One region of the Bacillus sp. LH1 genome, then DNA from elsewhere that is predicted to be linked to it. Evidence: riboswitches for the same ligand, from Rfam matches in the RefSeq annotation. Region 1 holds a riboswitch; the other holds the start of a gene.
What was found. Region 1 has a riboswitch for FMN ahead of ribD (bifunctional diaminohydroxyphosphoribosylaminopyrimidine deaminase/5-amino-6-(5-phosphoribosylamino)uracil reductase RibD). Riboswitches for the same ligand answer to the same signal wherever they lie in the genome.
Positions count from the first base shown of each region.

Region 2: another riboswitch for FMN. It lies ahead of ACX9TM_RS07845 (ECF transporter S component); the one in region 1 lies ahead of ribD (bifunctional diaminohydroxyphosphoribosylaminopyrimidine deaminase/5-amino-6-(5-phosphoribosylamino)uracil reductase RibD).

Region 1 is NZ_CM175007.1:4,010,846-4,018,631, forward strand. It holds gene ACX9TM_RS20665 (GNAT family N-acetyltransferase) at 1-38, opposite strand, end outside; gene ACX9TM_RS20670 (alpha/beta hydrolase) at 120-1,046, shown strand; gene ACX9TM_RS20675 (DUF2552 family protein) at 1,056-1,301, opposite strand; gene ACX9TM_RS20680 (CDGSH iron-sulfur domain-containing protein) at 1,441-1,647, shown strand; FMN riboswitch at 1,838-1,981, shown strand; gene ribD (bifunctional diaminohydroxyphosphoribosylaminopyrimidine deaminase/5-amino-6-(5-phosphoribosylamino)uracil reductase RibD) at 2,287-3,399, shown strand; gene ribE (riboflavin synthase subunit alpha) at 3,381-4,025, shown strand; gene ribBA (bifunctional 3,4-dihydroxy-2-butanone 4-phosphate synthase/GTP cyclohydrolase II) at 4,038-5,231, shown strand; gene ribH (6,7-dimethyl-8-ribityllumazine synthase) at 5,250-5,711, shown strand; gene ACX9TM_RS20705 (hypothetical protein) at 5,734-6,054, opposite strand; gene bioB (biotin synthase) at 6,237-7,235, opposite strand; gene bioC (malonyl-ACP O-methyltransferase BioC) at 7,237-7,786, opposite strand, start outside.
Region 2 is NZ_CM175007.1:1,484,950-1,492,735, forward strand. It holds gene resD (DNA-binding response regulator ResD) at 1-629, shown strand, start outside; gene resE (sensor histidine kinase ResE) at 629-2,404, shown strand; gene ACX9TM_RS07830 (cob(I)yrinic acid a,c-diamide adenosyltransferase) at 2,541-3,122, shown strand; gene ACX9TM_RS07835 (peptidoglycan DD-metalloendopeptidase family protein) at 3,207-3,821, shown strand; gene ACX9TM_RS07840 (hypothetical protein) at 3,986-4,672, opposite strand; FMN riboswitch at 4,921-5,060, shown strand; gene ACX9TM_RS07845 (ECF transporter S component) at 5,223-5,801, shown strand; gene ACX9TM_RS07850 (ferredoxin) at 5,923-6,171, opposite strand; gene ACX9TM_RS07855 (YpbB family protein) at 6,470-7,531, shown strand; gene recQ (ATP-dependent DNA helicase RecQ) at 7,521-7,786, shown strand, end outside.

The sequences.
Region 1 (7,786 bases):
TCTTTCATCGCTGGCGTAATTTTTTGTATATGCAGCATTTCCTATTTCTCCCCTTTTATATCATTGTGATACAATATAAGTGTATCACATGTAACGGTATTTGGAGGATGAGGTAAAGTATGAAACGTTTTTTTGCAGCACTGTTTACTATACTAGGTGCAATAACTGCCCTTGGGATTTTCTTTACAAATAAAGTGATGTACTTAAAGAAAAAAACAGAGGAAGAAGTACTCGAAAGAGAAACGAAAAAACATTTTCGTATAGAGGATTTTGATGCTCTTCATAAAGAAGAAATTCATATCCCTTCACAATTCGGATACGACCTTCACGGATATTACATTCCTGCTGGTCATTCCACCAATAAGTTTATGGTTTTTTGCCACGGTGTAACTGTAAATAAAATAAACTCTGTAAAATATGCAAACTTATTCTTAAAAAGGGGATATAACGTCCTCATTTACGATCATCGTCGTCATGGTAAAACTGGCGGAAAAACAACAAGCTATGGATACTATGAAAAACATGATTTAAAATCCGTAGTTGACTGGCTAAAAAACCGTTTTGGCACCAATATTACACTTGGTATTCATGGTGAATCTATGGGAGCTGCAACACTTCTTCAATACGCAGGACTTGTAGAAGATGGTGCTGATTTCTATATTGCAGATTGTCCTTTCTCTGATTTTCAAGGACAATTACAGCACCGTTTAAAGGTTGAATTCCATTTACCAAAATGGCCTTTATTACCTTTAGCAAACGCATTTTTGAAAGTTCGTGACGGTTATACAATTCGTGAAGTTTCACCAATCGACTGTATAAAAAACATTAACAATCCCGTTCTCTTTATTCATAGTAAAGATGACGACTATATTTTAGCTGATATGACAAAAGCATTATATGAAGCGAAAGAAAATAATAAGCAGCTTTATATTGCAGAACACGGTGCACACGCTTGCTCTTATAACGAAAATAAAGAAGAGTACGAAGCAGCCGTCGATCAATTTTTAAACACATATGTGAAAGAAACAAAAAACAGGCTTGCATAAGCCTGTTTTTTATTGCGCTAAAACGTCTGTAACTTGTTCCATATTTTCAGAAATCCATTGCATTGCATCATCTAACGTTGGGAATTCTGTCGTTTGAAATGTTACTTCATCTTGAAGTAACCAAACATCCTTTGCCTCTTGCCCTACACCTGCAATGGACCAATGTAACAAACTATATGGATGATTATCATTCAAAAATGATGCCCACGTGCGCTCATTTGCAATGTTTCGTAATGTATGTAATTGTTTATCCATCTCTCGTCACCTTACTCTAGTCAGTTATGAAAACTATTATAACACTCTCTTCTTTCTCAAACAAAGTGCTCTTTTTATATTGTCAAGCACTTCCCTTGATTATATGATGAAATTAAGCGTTTGGGAAGGAGGGATAACGTTGGCAAAAGTACAAATTAAAGTAAATGATAATGGCTCTTTTCGCGTTACAGGGGACGTGGAATTAGTCGACTCACAAGGGAATGTATTCCCAGCAAAACCGGCATTTTCTTTATGCCGTTGTGGTTTATCAAAAAATATGCCTTATTGCGACGCTTCGCATAAAGGTAAATTCGAATCTGTTGTTAGAGCACCAGAGGCAGAATAATTTTACATGTGACATGCACATTTTTTTGTGCATGTTTTTTCTTTTTAGCAACTCCGTTATATCCCTTCTCCTTACAACATTTCTAATACTTTTATTTCCATTCCAGCCTGCATATATTTTCACACAATTCTTCACATTCGAATATTTTTTACTAGCCTTTTATTTTTTTTGTGCTATAATTTGAGCAAACAGCATCCTTCGGGGTCGGGTGAAATTCCCAACCGGCGGTGATGAAGTGAAAACTTCTAAGTCCGTGACCCGTTTTCAACTCGAAAACGGTGGATCTAGTGAAACTCTAGGGCCGACAGTATAGTCTGGATGGGAGAAGGATATGTTTCTAGTTTTTTATATAGTGAATACACTTTTATTTCAGTATGCATATTTTTAAAGATTCATTTTGATTCTTTATATATGTTTAATTTTCTATACTTATTTTTTATGCTGAAATAAAAAGAGACAACTAGCGTTTAAAAATTTGATATTTTGCTAGGTTTTTTCCTTATGCAGAAATATCAATTATCGTTAGGTTTCTTTCCTATGCTTTCGTATTCAAACTATATTTCTAGAAATCACGTCTCCCAAACCCCAAGGATATTAAATCCTTGGGGTTTTTTGATTTTTTTAGGAGAGGTGAAGAAAATGACAGATCAAGAATATATGAGGATTGCCCTGCAGTTAGCAGAAGGGACATCAGGACAAACAAGTCCAAATCCTATGGTTGGTGCTGTTGTTGTAAAAGATGGAAACATCGTTGGTATGGGGGCTCATTTACGAGCTGGTGAAGAACACGCAGAAGTTCATGCCCTTCAAATGGCTGGTCAGAACGCCAAAGACGCTACCGTTTATGTAACACTGGAACCGTGTAGCCACTTTGGAAAAACACCACCTTGTTGTGAATTGCTCATCGAAAAAGGAGTTAAGCGTGTTGTAATTGCTACTCTCGATTGTAATCCGCTCGTTTCTGGTAACGGAAAAAGAAGATTAGAGGAAGCTAGAATTGAAGTAACGACCGGTGTTCTTGAAGCAGAAGCAGTTTTATTAAATCGCTACTTTTTTCACTACATGAAAACGAAGCGCCCTTTTGTAACAATCAAAACAGCGATGAGCTTAGATGGAAAAACAGCAACTGTAACTGGTGAAAGTAAGTGGATTACAGGTGAAGAAGCACGTGCTGATGTTCACCAATATCGCCATACACATGATGCAATTCTTGTTGGAGTGAATACAGTTATAGCTGATAATCCTCATTTAACAACAAGAATTCCAAATGATGGGAAACATCCTATTCGCGTTGTTTTAGATACCCATTTACGAACGCCACCATCTTCTCATGTTATAACAGATGGTTTAGCACCGACATGGATTATTGTCGGTAAGGATGTAAAGGAAGAGAAGATATCTTCTTATGAATCTAAAAATATAGCTATATTCCAAATGGAAACGAAACATATAGAAATCGAGGACCTTCTTTCCTTTCTTGGAGAGAAACAAATTCTTTCTCTATTCGTTGAAGGTGGCCAATCGATTCATGCAAGTTTCTTAAAAACAAACAATTTTAATGAAATTGTAACCTATATAAGTCCGAAATTAATTGGTGGGAAAGATGCTCCTACTTTATTTGGAGGAAATGGTTTTTCAAAATTACAAAATGCGCTTTCCTTGAAAATTCAAGAGATGAAACAAATTGGTGATGATATAAAAATCGTTGCGAATGCCCGAAACGAGGTGACGAAATGTTTACAGGAATTGTAGAAGAATTAGGAACGATAGCAAACATGCAACAAAGCGGAGAAGCGATGAAATTAACGATTCATGCAAAAAAAATTTTATCAGATGTTCACTTAGGTGATAGTATCGCGGTTAACGGTATTTGCTTAACTGTAACAAGCTTTACAACTACTTCATTTACAGTTGATGCAATGCCTGAAACGATGCAGTCGACATCACTTCGCATGCTTAAACCGCACTCTAAAGTAAATTTAGAGCGCGCAATGGCTGCAAACGGACGATTCGGTGGACATTTCGTTTCAGGACATATTGATGGAATCGGAACGATTTTAAATAAAAAACAACATTACAATGCCGTCTATTACAAAATAGCAATTTCTGATGAACTACTGCGCTATTGTTTGCAGAAAGGGTCCATTGCTGTTGATGGAACGAGTTTAACGATATTTGATATAGACGAATCTTCCATAACGATTTCACTCATCCCGCACACAGTAAGCGAATCTGTCATTGGAGCAAAAAATGCCGGAGATATCGTAAACATTGAGTGTGACATGATTGGTAAATATATTGAACGCTTTATTACTAAACCTACAAAACGAGTAGGTTCAATGACCGAAAGCTTTTTACAAGAAAACGGATTTCTATAAGGGGGAAGCACAATGTTTCATCGTATTGAAGAAGCTCTAGAAGATTTAAAAAAAGGTAAAGTCGTTATCGTATGTGATGATGAAAACCGAGAAAATGAAGGCGATTTTATTGCTTTAGCAGAGTACATTACACCAGAAACAATTAATTTTATGATTACACATGGCCGTGGTCTCGTTTGTGTACCGATTACGGAAGGGTACGCAGAACGTCTACAATTAGAACCAATGGTATCTCATAATACAGATTCACATCATACTGCGTTTACAGTGAGCATTGACCATGTCTCTACAACAACAGGGATTAGCGCTCACGAACGTGCAACTACGATACAAGAATTGTTAAACCCCGCATCAAAAGGTGCTGATTTCAATCGACCTGGACATATCTTTCCATTAATTGCGAAAGAAGGCGGTGTCCTGCGTCGTGCAGGTCATACAGAAGCTGCTGTTGATTTAGCAAAGCTATGCGGTGCCGAACCAGCTGGAGTTATTTGCGAGATTATAAATGAGGACGGCACGATGGCACGTGTACCTGATTTAATAGAATGCGCAAAACAATTTGATATAAAAATGATTACAATAGAAGATTTAATTGCTTACCGCCGCCATCATGAAACACTTGTGACGAGAGAAGTGGAAATTACATTACCTACAGATTTCGGTACTTTCCACGCAATTGGCTATTCTAACTCATTAGATACGAAAGAACATATCGCACTTGTAAAAGGTGATATTTCAACAAGTGAACCGGTACTTGTACGTGTTCATTCTGAATGCTTAACAGGAGATGTATTCGGTTCACATCGCTGCGATTGCGGACCACAACTCCATGCAGCACTTGCTCAAATTGAGCGTGAAGGAAAAGGTGTTCTTCTTTATATGAGGCAAGAAGGAAGAGGCATTGGGCTTCTTAATAAGCTTCGTGCTTATAAATTACAAGAAGAAGGATTTGATACTGTAGAAGCAAATGAAAAACTCGGCTTCCCTGCTGATCTTCGTGATTACGGTATCGGTGCTCAAATATTAAAAGATTTAGGTTTACAGAGTTTACGATTATTAACGAATAACCCAAGAAAAATTGCTGGCTTACAAGGTTACGATTTAGAAGTAGTCGAGCGTGTACCGTTGCAAATGCCAGCAAAAGAAGAGAATAAATCGTATTTACAAACGAAAGTAAACAAATTAGGACACTTACTAAACTTATAATTAAAGGAGAGATTTATTATGGTATTCGAAGGTCATTTAGTTGGTACAGGATTAAAAGTTGGAGTTGTTGTTGGACGTTTTAACGAATTTATTACAAGTAAGTTACTTGGCGGCGCTTTAGACGGATTAAAGCGTCACGGTGTAGAAGAAAATGATATTGATGTTGCTTGGGTTCCTGGTGCATTTGAAATTCCTTTAATCGCTAAAAAGATGGCTAGTAGCGGAAAGTATGATGCTGTTATTACATTAGGTACTGTAATCCGAGGTGCTACAACTCACTACGATTACGTTTGTAATGAAGTAGCAAAAGGTGTTGCGTCTTTATCACTACAAATGGACATCCCAGTTATTTTCGGCGTATTAACGACAGAAACAATTGAACAAGCGATTGAACGCGCAGGTACGAAAGCTGGTAATAAAGGATATGAATCAGCTGTTGCTGCAATTGAAATGGCTCACTTATCAAAACAATGGGCATAAAAAAAGAGGCTGCGGCCTCTTTTTATTTTTTCACCTTTTTTTGTACATCTTTTATTAATTCATTCATCGTTTTTCCTTCTGTTTTTATATGAAGAGCTTGTGCCGTTCTCCATACATTCTCTCTTTTTTTCGCTTCTTCTATAATAGTAATTTCTTTTCTAACTTCCTTTAAATCTTTTCCTTCCGTTTTCAATCCAAAATGTTCAGCTTTCGTTCGAAAGTGTTGTTCGATTCTTTGTTGCATTTCTTTTTGTTCAGGATTTTCAGCAGCCTTAACTGGATCAGAACTTATTGCTTTTATTAAAATTAAACAAGTCATAATCGCTAATATGTATTTGTACATGTAAAATCCTCCAACCCAATATAAATTACATATTTACTATGTACAACTAGGGCTTGGAAAATTCGTCCACAAAAATTCTTTTTTTCGCTTAAAAACCAATAATATCAAGCGTTTACAACTATTTATTACATTTTATTTACAAAAAAAGCAAACCCTTTTACAAGTTTGCTTTTTCATCTATCTTATAATGCACATTCTTCAATCTCAAATCCTAAATCTGCAATCATACCCCAGTCCGCAGTCGGCTCTTGTCCAGCTGTCGTTAAGTAGTCCCCGACAAAAATAGAGTTTGCTGCAAATAAACCGATTGGCTGTACAGAACGTAAATTGATTTCACGTCCTCCTGAAATACGAATTTCTTTTGTTGGGTTTACAAAACGCATCATTGCCAGTACTTTTAAACATTCTACTGGAGTTAACTCTTTTTGTCCTTCAAGAGGTGTCCCCTTTACAGCAACAAGGAAATTACAAGGGATAGAATCTGCATCTATACGTTGTAATTCAAATGCAATTTCAGCACGCTCTTCAATTGTTTCTCCCATGCCAAAAATCGCTCCCGAGCATGGGGAAATGCCCGCTTGTTTTGCTTTTTGAACTGTATCAACACGATCATCATACGTATGAGTTGAACAAATACTATCGTAATTATTTGCATGTGTATTTAAGTTGTGGTTATAACGATGCACGCCTGCTTCCGCTAAACGTCCTGCTTGATCTTCATTTAAGAAACCTAAACAACAACAAATCTTCAAGTCTGTCGTTTCACGAATTTCCTTAACTGCTCCAATTACGTGATTTACCTCTTTATCCGTCGGACGACGACCAGACGCTACAATACAATATGTACCTGCTTTACGGCGTATTGCTTCATGTGCCCCTTCTACAATCTTCTCCTGCGTTAACCATGCATATTTATCAATCGGTGCTTCTGAAATAATAGACTGTGAGCAATATCCACAATCTTCAGGACATAATCCAGATTTCGTATTAATAATCATATTCAATTTTACTTTCTTACCAAAGTGATGATGGCGAATAATGTAAGCCGCATTCATAATTTCTAAAACTTCGGTATCATCAGCTTCTAATATCGCTATTGCATCTTCTTTTGTAATCATCTTCTCTTCCACTACGTCGTATGCAAGTTTTTTCCAATCCCTTTTTGTTTGTACTTGTTTCATTTCATCTCTTCCCCTCTTTTGTTATATGTATAAATAAAGCATGATACGTTGCCATTATCCCTTCATTTCCCGTGAAGTCTCTTTCGTATATGCGTAGCATCGCACGAAAGAGTGAGGGACTTTGACAATATGATCCTTCATTGCTATTAGTTGCTCCTACTTTTCGAATAGAATGCAGAAACTCCTTAACTTCTGTAAAACTCTCTATGTAACATGTTTCAGAAACATGCACATCCCCTGTTTCTATCTTACATATATGAAGCAACTGATCTTTTGAATAAAAACGTTGACCAATCGATGTTTCATTTTTTATATTTCTTTCTTCTTTCGCACGTTGGAACGAAGCATGCAATTCTTGAAACGTTTCATGTCCAAACGTTGAAAAGAGTAATATCCCATCTATAGACAAATGTTGAAATAAATTTCTTAACACTTGTTGTAAATTATTTAACCATTGAAATGTAGCATTTGAAATAATGACATCATATGATTCTTCTAATCGTAATCGCTCAATATCTTCACAGTGAAACGTTACATTTTTTACATTTTGT
Region 2 (7,786 bases), 2.5 Mb from region 1:
CGATTGAAGAAGCAGATAATGGTGATACAGCTTTAGAAATGGCGTTGCAAAATGATTACGATTTAATCTTATTAGATCTTATGATGCCTGGTAAAGATGGCATTGAAGTATGTAAAGGGGTTCGTGAGAAGAAAGCGACACCAATTATTATGCTGACAGCAAAAGGTGAAGAAGTAAATAGAGTACAAGGATTTGAAGTTGGAACAGATGATTATATTGTAAAGCCATTTAGTCCACGTGAGGTCGTACTACGTGTGAAAGCGGTATTACGTCGTGCTGTACCAACAACATTCTTTACACAAGATACAACGACAAAAGATGTTACTGTATTCCCGCACTTAACAATTGATAACGATGCACACCGTGTTACTGCAGATGGTAATGAAGTAAACTTAACGCCGAAAGAATATGAGTTACTATTATTTTTAGCGAAAGCTCCTGATAAAGTATTCGATCGTGAGCAACTGTTAAAAGAAGTATGGCAATATGAATTCTTCGGAGATTTACGTACAGTTGATACACATGTAAAGCGTTTACGTGAGAAGTTAAGCAAAAAATCACCAGATGCAGCGAAAATGATCGTTACTGTTTGGGGTGTAGGTTACAAATTTGAGGTTGTGAACGACTGATGCTTTGGAGAAGTGTAGTAGGGAAGTTATGGATGACCATATTACTTCTCGTTTCGTTTGTTCTTGGATTTGTTGCGATTTTACTTTCACAGTTTTTTAGAACGTATTATGTTGATATGAGTGAAGCTAGGCTTCAAAAAGTTGCAACAAGTGTTTCAGAGTTAATTGAAGAAGGTGCCGATGTAAAAACGATTGAGAATATCGCTTACAAATTCTCTGACCCACTTTCAAGGATTATTATTGTAGAAGATGGTAAAGAAATCTCTTCTTCACCGAAACAAGAAGGGTTAGTCACTCTTACAATGGATGACTTAAAAGAAGATAAAGAATTAGCGGCTGTGTTTACAGACAAAAAAGAAATTAAGAATAATATTAGAAAAGCGTCTAATAGTAGGAAGAATAAAAACACCGAAAATGATATTATGATCGTCGGAAAACCAGTGCAATCAAAAAATCAAAGTGCAGTGTTCGTATATGAATCTTTACAAGTACCGATACAAGGTATGGAAAGAACAACTGATTTTATTTTCTTATCGGCTGGAATTGCGATTATATTAACAACTTTCTTTGCGTTCTTCTTATCTACTCGGATTACAGCACCGCTTCGTAAAATGCGTGAGGTTGCTTTTGAAGTGTCACGTGGGAAGTTTGATGCAAAGGCTCCTATGGTATCTCAGGATGAGATTGGTGAGCTTGCAACGGCCTTAAATCAAATGGGAAAACAGTTGAAGTTTAATATGAACGCCTTGCAACAAGAAAAAGAGCAGTTAGCAAGTATTTTGAGTAGTATGGCAGATGGGGTTATTACGTTAAATCAAGAAGGTGAAGTCGTTGTAATCAATCCGCCGGCCGAACATTTCTTACAAGTTTGGCAAGAAGAAAAAGAGATAGAGCTCAGTAAAAAACTACCTTCTGAACTTGTGGAATTATTCCATCTCGTTGTAGAAAGCGAACAACAACAAGTTGTTGAAATTAATTTACAAAAAGGAAACTATGTAGTTCTTATGACGCCGCTTTACAATCAAACAAAAATTCGTGGAGCTGTAGCAGTGCTGCGAGATATGACGGAAGAACGTCGTCTTGAAAAGATGCGTCAAGATTTTATTGCGAATGTATCACATGAACTTCGTACACCAATGGTCATGCTGCAAGGGTATAGTGAAGCGATTTTAGATGATATTGTGCAAACGAAAGAGGAAATAGATGAGTTTGTTCAAATTATTTATGATGAATCTGTTCGTTTAGGTAAACTTGTAAATGAATTGTTAGATTTAGCTCGTATGGAAAGCGGTCATGTAGAGTTACATATTGGTGAAGTGGATATACATCCGTTTGTTGAAAAAATTGGTCGTAAATTCCAAGGGATTGCAAAGGATAAAGAGGTCGCGTTAACGGTTGATTTCAAAGGTCCAATTGAACAATACCCGTTTGATGCAGATCGTATGGAACAAGTATTGACGAATTTAATTGATAACGCAATACGTCATACGAATGCAGGCGGACATGTAACGCTTGTAATTGATACGAAAAATAACGGTCTTATTTTTGAAGTACAAGATTCGGGTGCAGGCATTCCAGAAGAAGATATTCCATTTTTATTTGATCGTTTCTATAAAGCTGATAAAGCAAGAACACGTGGGAAAAAGGGTGGAACAGGACTCGGGCTTGCGATTGCGAAAAATATTGTTCAAGGCCATGATGGTAAAATTTCTGTATCAAGTGTTGTTGGAGAAGGAACTACATTCTCTGTATATTTACCGAATCGTATAATTTAGATATGCGTTTTTAAAGTTGATAATGAATAAAGTTCTGCTGTTTTTTATTTTTTTGTAAACTCAATTAAATAAAGAATGGTAGAACTTTTTTCTATGTTGCTCGAATAAAGAATAACAAGAGAGGTGCTGTGAAGAAATGAAATTATATACAAAAACAGGAGATAAAGGAACGACAAGTGTAATAGGTGGCAGGGTTGATAAAGATGATATCCGTGTGGAAGCGTATGGAACAATAGACGAGGCAAATTCTCATATTGGATATGCAATGACTAAGCTTCAAGGCGGGGCTTTTATAGATATTTACAATGAGCTCGAAAATATTCAACATGAACTATTTGATTGCGGAGGAGACTTGGCAATAGTGGAACAAAAAATTCCTTATAAAGTGACAATTGTGATGGTTGAAAGTTTAGAAAGAAAGATTGATTTATATATAGAAGAAGCCCCGCCACTAGAACGCTTTATTTTGCCAGGTGGTAGCGAGGCAGCGGCTACTATTCATATTGCACGTACTGTTGTAAGGAGAGCAGAACGCTCTATAGTATCATTGCAAAAAGAAGTGAAAATAAATGAAGTTGTATTAAAGTATGTAAATAGATTATCTGATTATTTGTTTGCGATAGCTCGAGTAATAAATGCCCGATTACAAGTGAAAGATGTGGAGTATAACCGTAGTGCAGTAGTTTTTCGTGATAAGAAAGAGAAGGAAGTGGAGTAATTCACTTTCTTTTTTTGTATACTTTTTTCTGTAATATACCAAAATAGAGAAGGTATGGTGGTAATTAGAAAACGGAGGATGTATATGAAAGTTTTAAAATGCGGTGTCATGTTATTGAGTATACTGTTTGTATCTCAATTACATGTTTATGCAGAAGAAAATCGATGGACATGGCCTGTTGAAGGTCAGATAAGTGATTATTTTGGGACAAGGCATGGAAAACACTATGGTATTGATGTAGCTGCGCCGATTGGAACGCCTGTGGCAGCTATCCAAGATGGTAAGGTAACGAGGTCTTATTATTCAAGTAGTTATGGAAATGTTGTATTTATTAAACACGGAGAATATGAGGCTGTATATGCACATTTAAATAAGAGATATGTGGATCAAGGAGATTATATTTCCAAAGGAGAAAAAATTGGAGAAGTAGGGAACACGGGAGAATCGCGAGGTGCGCACTTACATCTAGAACTTCATCAAGGAAGATGGACGATGGCGAAAAAGAATGCGATGAACCCATTGCTTGTTTTAAGTGAACAAAGAAATGAAGTTGTTTCTTCGTCATTATATGTCGTACAAAAAGGGGATACTTTAGTTAGTATTGCACGGAAATTTAGTATGACACTTAAGGAAATTAAAGAAAAAAATGGATTGCAGCAAGAGCTAATTTATCCTAATCAACAATTATATGTTAAGTAAAGGAAACGCTTCAAAAATTAAACTTTGAACAAATTTATGTTCTTCTTAAATAAGATTCAATGTAAATGAAATTATATGGGCGCTTTTGCTAGAACTATTGAGTGAATCAGAGCATCTATATCTAAAAGAAAACCGTCCCAAAATTTATTTTGGGACGGCTTCTTTTACCAAAAAATAAAGACACATATAAATCCAGAAATAGCTAAATAGCTATATAAGTAAAAAACTTTTGTTCTTGTTTTCTCTTTTGTTCGAAACAGTACGATAGTCGGTTCAATTAAACCGATTGTCAAACAAAGTAGGCCAAGAAGCATACAACCAATCGAGATAGAATACAGGGCGATTTGTGGTGCTTGAAATGGAATCATCCATTTTAATAAAAATGCAATAAGTGCAGTGTAACAAATACTACCGATGTATTTATTCAGTGGTGTATTAGAACGAAAACCAGGAAGTTTTTTTAAGAAAGAGCGGGAAACAACTTCTGTTTGTAAAGATGTATGCTCTTCAATAATTTTTTGAGCTTCTTTTCCTTTTTGAAAAAGAGATAAGATCCAATTTCGCTCACCCTGAAAAATAAATTGAGAAGTTGTCAAATAGTGATCAATCTTCACTTTATTCCAACTCTTCCACGGATGACGCTCACACAATTTTAATTTACTTTCTGTTTTTTTATCATACTGATAAATACTGATGCCATCTTCATCGAAAGTAGCATAGTATGTCTCGTTTGAGAATGTGCCTAAATCAATTGGGCAGTAGAAAAGTAATTCTTTTTTTAAGTAAAAGTATTCTTTTCTTAAGTTTTTTTTCATTGCTTCTCGAATAGAATGTCTCTTGTCTTTTTTCATGACATTTCCTCCATAACTCAGAAAATGTTCTTATCTTAACAATTCAATATCTTATCACTTTTAATTATATATGACTAGGTAATTCAAAAGAGAAATGCCGAATAATAAAAAATATGGATTGTATTGTAAAATATCTCGCAATTTATTTGTTGTTACGAAAAATAAATAACTAATTTTAAATAAGTTACAATTTTTTAGTTCACAATGTTATGAGGTTGTTGTATAATGAAGGGGAAAATAGAATATCGGTCTATCTTCGGGGCAGGGTGAAAATCCCGACCGGCGGTGATGAACTATTTATGATTTTGTTCTAAGCCCGCGAGCCGTTAAGGCAGGATTTGGTGTGATTCCAAAGCCGACAGTATAGTCTGGATGGGAGAAGATGGAGGTTCAAGCGTTCAAAAAAGATATGGATTTGAACGTCTGTTTGATGTGCCTTAAATTCTCCCTTTGTGTAAAACACAAAGGGTTTTTTCGTTCTATGAAAAAATAGGCATAGCAGAACCTTTCCACTTTCCATGAGATGATCGATGGAAAAGGAGAGAGAAAGATGAAACAAAAAAACAGTGTAGTGCAGATGGTGAGTGTAGCGATGCTAAGTAGTATTGCATATTTACTAATGATGTTGGATTTCCCGTTCCCAGGGCTTCCGCCATTTTTGAAAATTGATTTTAGTGATGTACCAGCTCTAATTGCGGCAATTATCTTTGGACCAGTAGCAGGAGTGATTGTAGAGGCGATAAAGAACATTTTACATTACGGGATTCAAGGAAGTTTAACGGGAGTACCAGTTGGAGAAATTGCAAACTTTATTGCAGGATGTTTATTTATTGGGCCAGCAGCTTTCTTATTTAGAAAGTATCGTACTGTGAAGAGTTTAACTACAGGATTAATGCTAGGGACAATTACAATGGCACTTATTATGAGTGTATTAAACTACATCATCATATTCCCGGCGTACACTTGGTTTTTAAATTCACCAGCTATGTCTAGCGAAGCTATAAAAACAACGGTTGTAACGGCAATCTTACCATTTAATTTAATTAAAGGGATTGTTGTAACAATTGTATTTGTAGCATTATTCTCACGCCTGAAAGTATGGGTGTTTGCAAAAATGAAAAATGCATAATATATACTAAAACCATTAGTAGTGTGAAACTACTAATGGTTTTTTATTAAGGAAAATAAAATTTAGATACAAAAAACGCCCCTCATCAATAGGAGGGGCGTTTTTTGAAGTTAATAAAAGACTATTCGAATTTTAAAGCGTCTCCGTCGAATGATTCGTCAGCAACTTTAATTGAGTCAGTTGGACAGCCTTCGAATGCATCCATCATATCTTCAATTAATACATCTGGAATTTCAACGATACCTTGGTTATCATCTAATGTTACAAATGCAATACCTTCATCATCATAGTCATAAATGTCTGGTGCAGCAGCGCCACAAGCACCACATGCAATACAAGTATCTTTATCAACGATTGTATATTTTGCCATCTTTTTTCCCTCCTGATAATATGTATGTGAAAAGCTCGCCATAAAAATTATAACCTTATTGTAAAACGGTTTGTAAAACTTTTCAACATAAAATTATAATGATAATGCTTATCAATTAGAGTGTCAACTTATTTTTGAATTATGTCATAAGATTTTCAAAATACGTAAATATGATTTCGTTTGATACAATAGAATATATACAAGTATATAGTTCTTATATGATAAGTTTAATGAGCGACAGTAGATAGTGTAATTGTACTGAAAAGAATGAAGTTAAGATTGGAAGGTGGAAGCGGTCATGCAAATACAATATACTTTGTTGCATTGTTTAAAACAATTGAATGGTGAAAGAACCGTTTCTTCTATTTATTATTTACTAAAGGGCAAACGTTCTTCGCAAACTTTACAAGATGGAAATATGTTCCGAATTTCTTTTTTGTTCGGAATATATAAATCATTAAATAGAAATGACTATGATGGTGAAGTTGCAAAGTTGTTGCAAGCGGATTTTATTCAAGAAATACATGAAAATACATATGTGTTAACACCTACGGGTAAAATGCAGTTACATAAATGGGAGGAAGTTTATGCTTTTCCGGCGCATTTGCATGGTTTACATTATGGTGAATTAGGTGAAACATTTTGGAAAAGATTATCATTAATTATTCAAACCATATCAAATTTACAACAGAATAATACGAGATTTATTCCAATTCAGCAAGATACAGAAATAATGATGTGGGTGAAACGTTTTCTAACAGGAAGGCCATATAAGAGAAGTGAGTTGGCGAGAAAACTATGGACGGAAGTACATAATCTTTTAGAAAAGAGTAATACGATAGAAGCGACGATTGTAACATATCGATTAACGGGTTATGAACGCATTGGTTGTACATTGCAACAATTAGCAGAAATTACGAAACAAGATATATTCAGGGTGTATTTTTTATTTTGGGGTACAATACATTTCTTTATACAAGAAGTTCGTGATAAAGAAAATGAATTTCCACTATTAGCTGAAATTATATCTTATCCAAATGAGAGAGCTGAATTATTTAGTTTATCCACGAAAAAAACATATAATTTTTGGAGACAAGGACGTTCTTTAGAAGAAATAGCGACGATTCGGAATTTAAAGGTTGCAACGATAGAAGATCATTTTGTTGAAATTGCTTTGCGAGAAAAAGATTTTTCTATTGAAATGTTTATGGAAAAAGAAAAGATAGACAAAGTAATAAAAGTAATTGAAGCATTGCAAACGCGGAAGTTACGTGTTTTGAAACAAGCGGTTGGAGAAGATATCTCTTATTTTGAAGTTCGTCTTGTATTAGCGCGGATGGAGGGTGTAAATGAAACTTGAAGAATATTTATATAAGTGGTTTGGATATTCTGAATTTCGTCCAGGTCAAAAAGGAGTAATTACAGATTTATTAGAAGGAAAAGATGTGATAGCAATGCTTCCGACTGGAAGAGGGAAATCTATGTGCTATCAGTTTCCGGGGCTTATGCGAGAAGGAACAGTGCTTGTTGTATCACCGTTATTATCTTTAATGGAAGATCAAGTGACACAATTAAAGTATGTTGTGAAAAACCGAGTGATAGCATTTAATAGTTT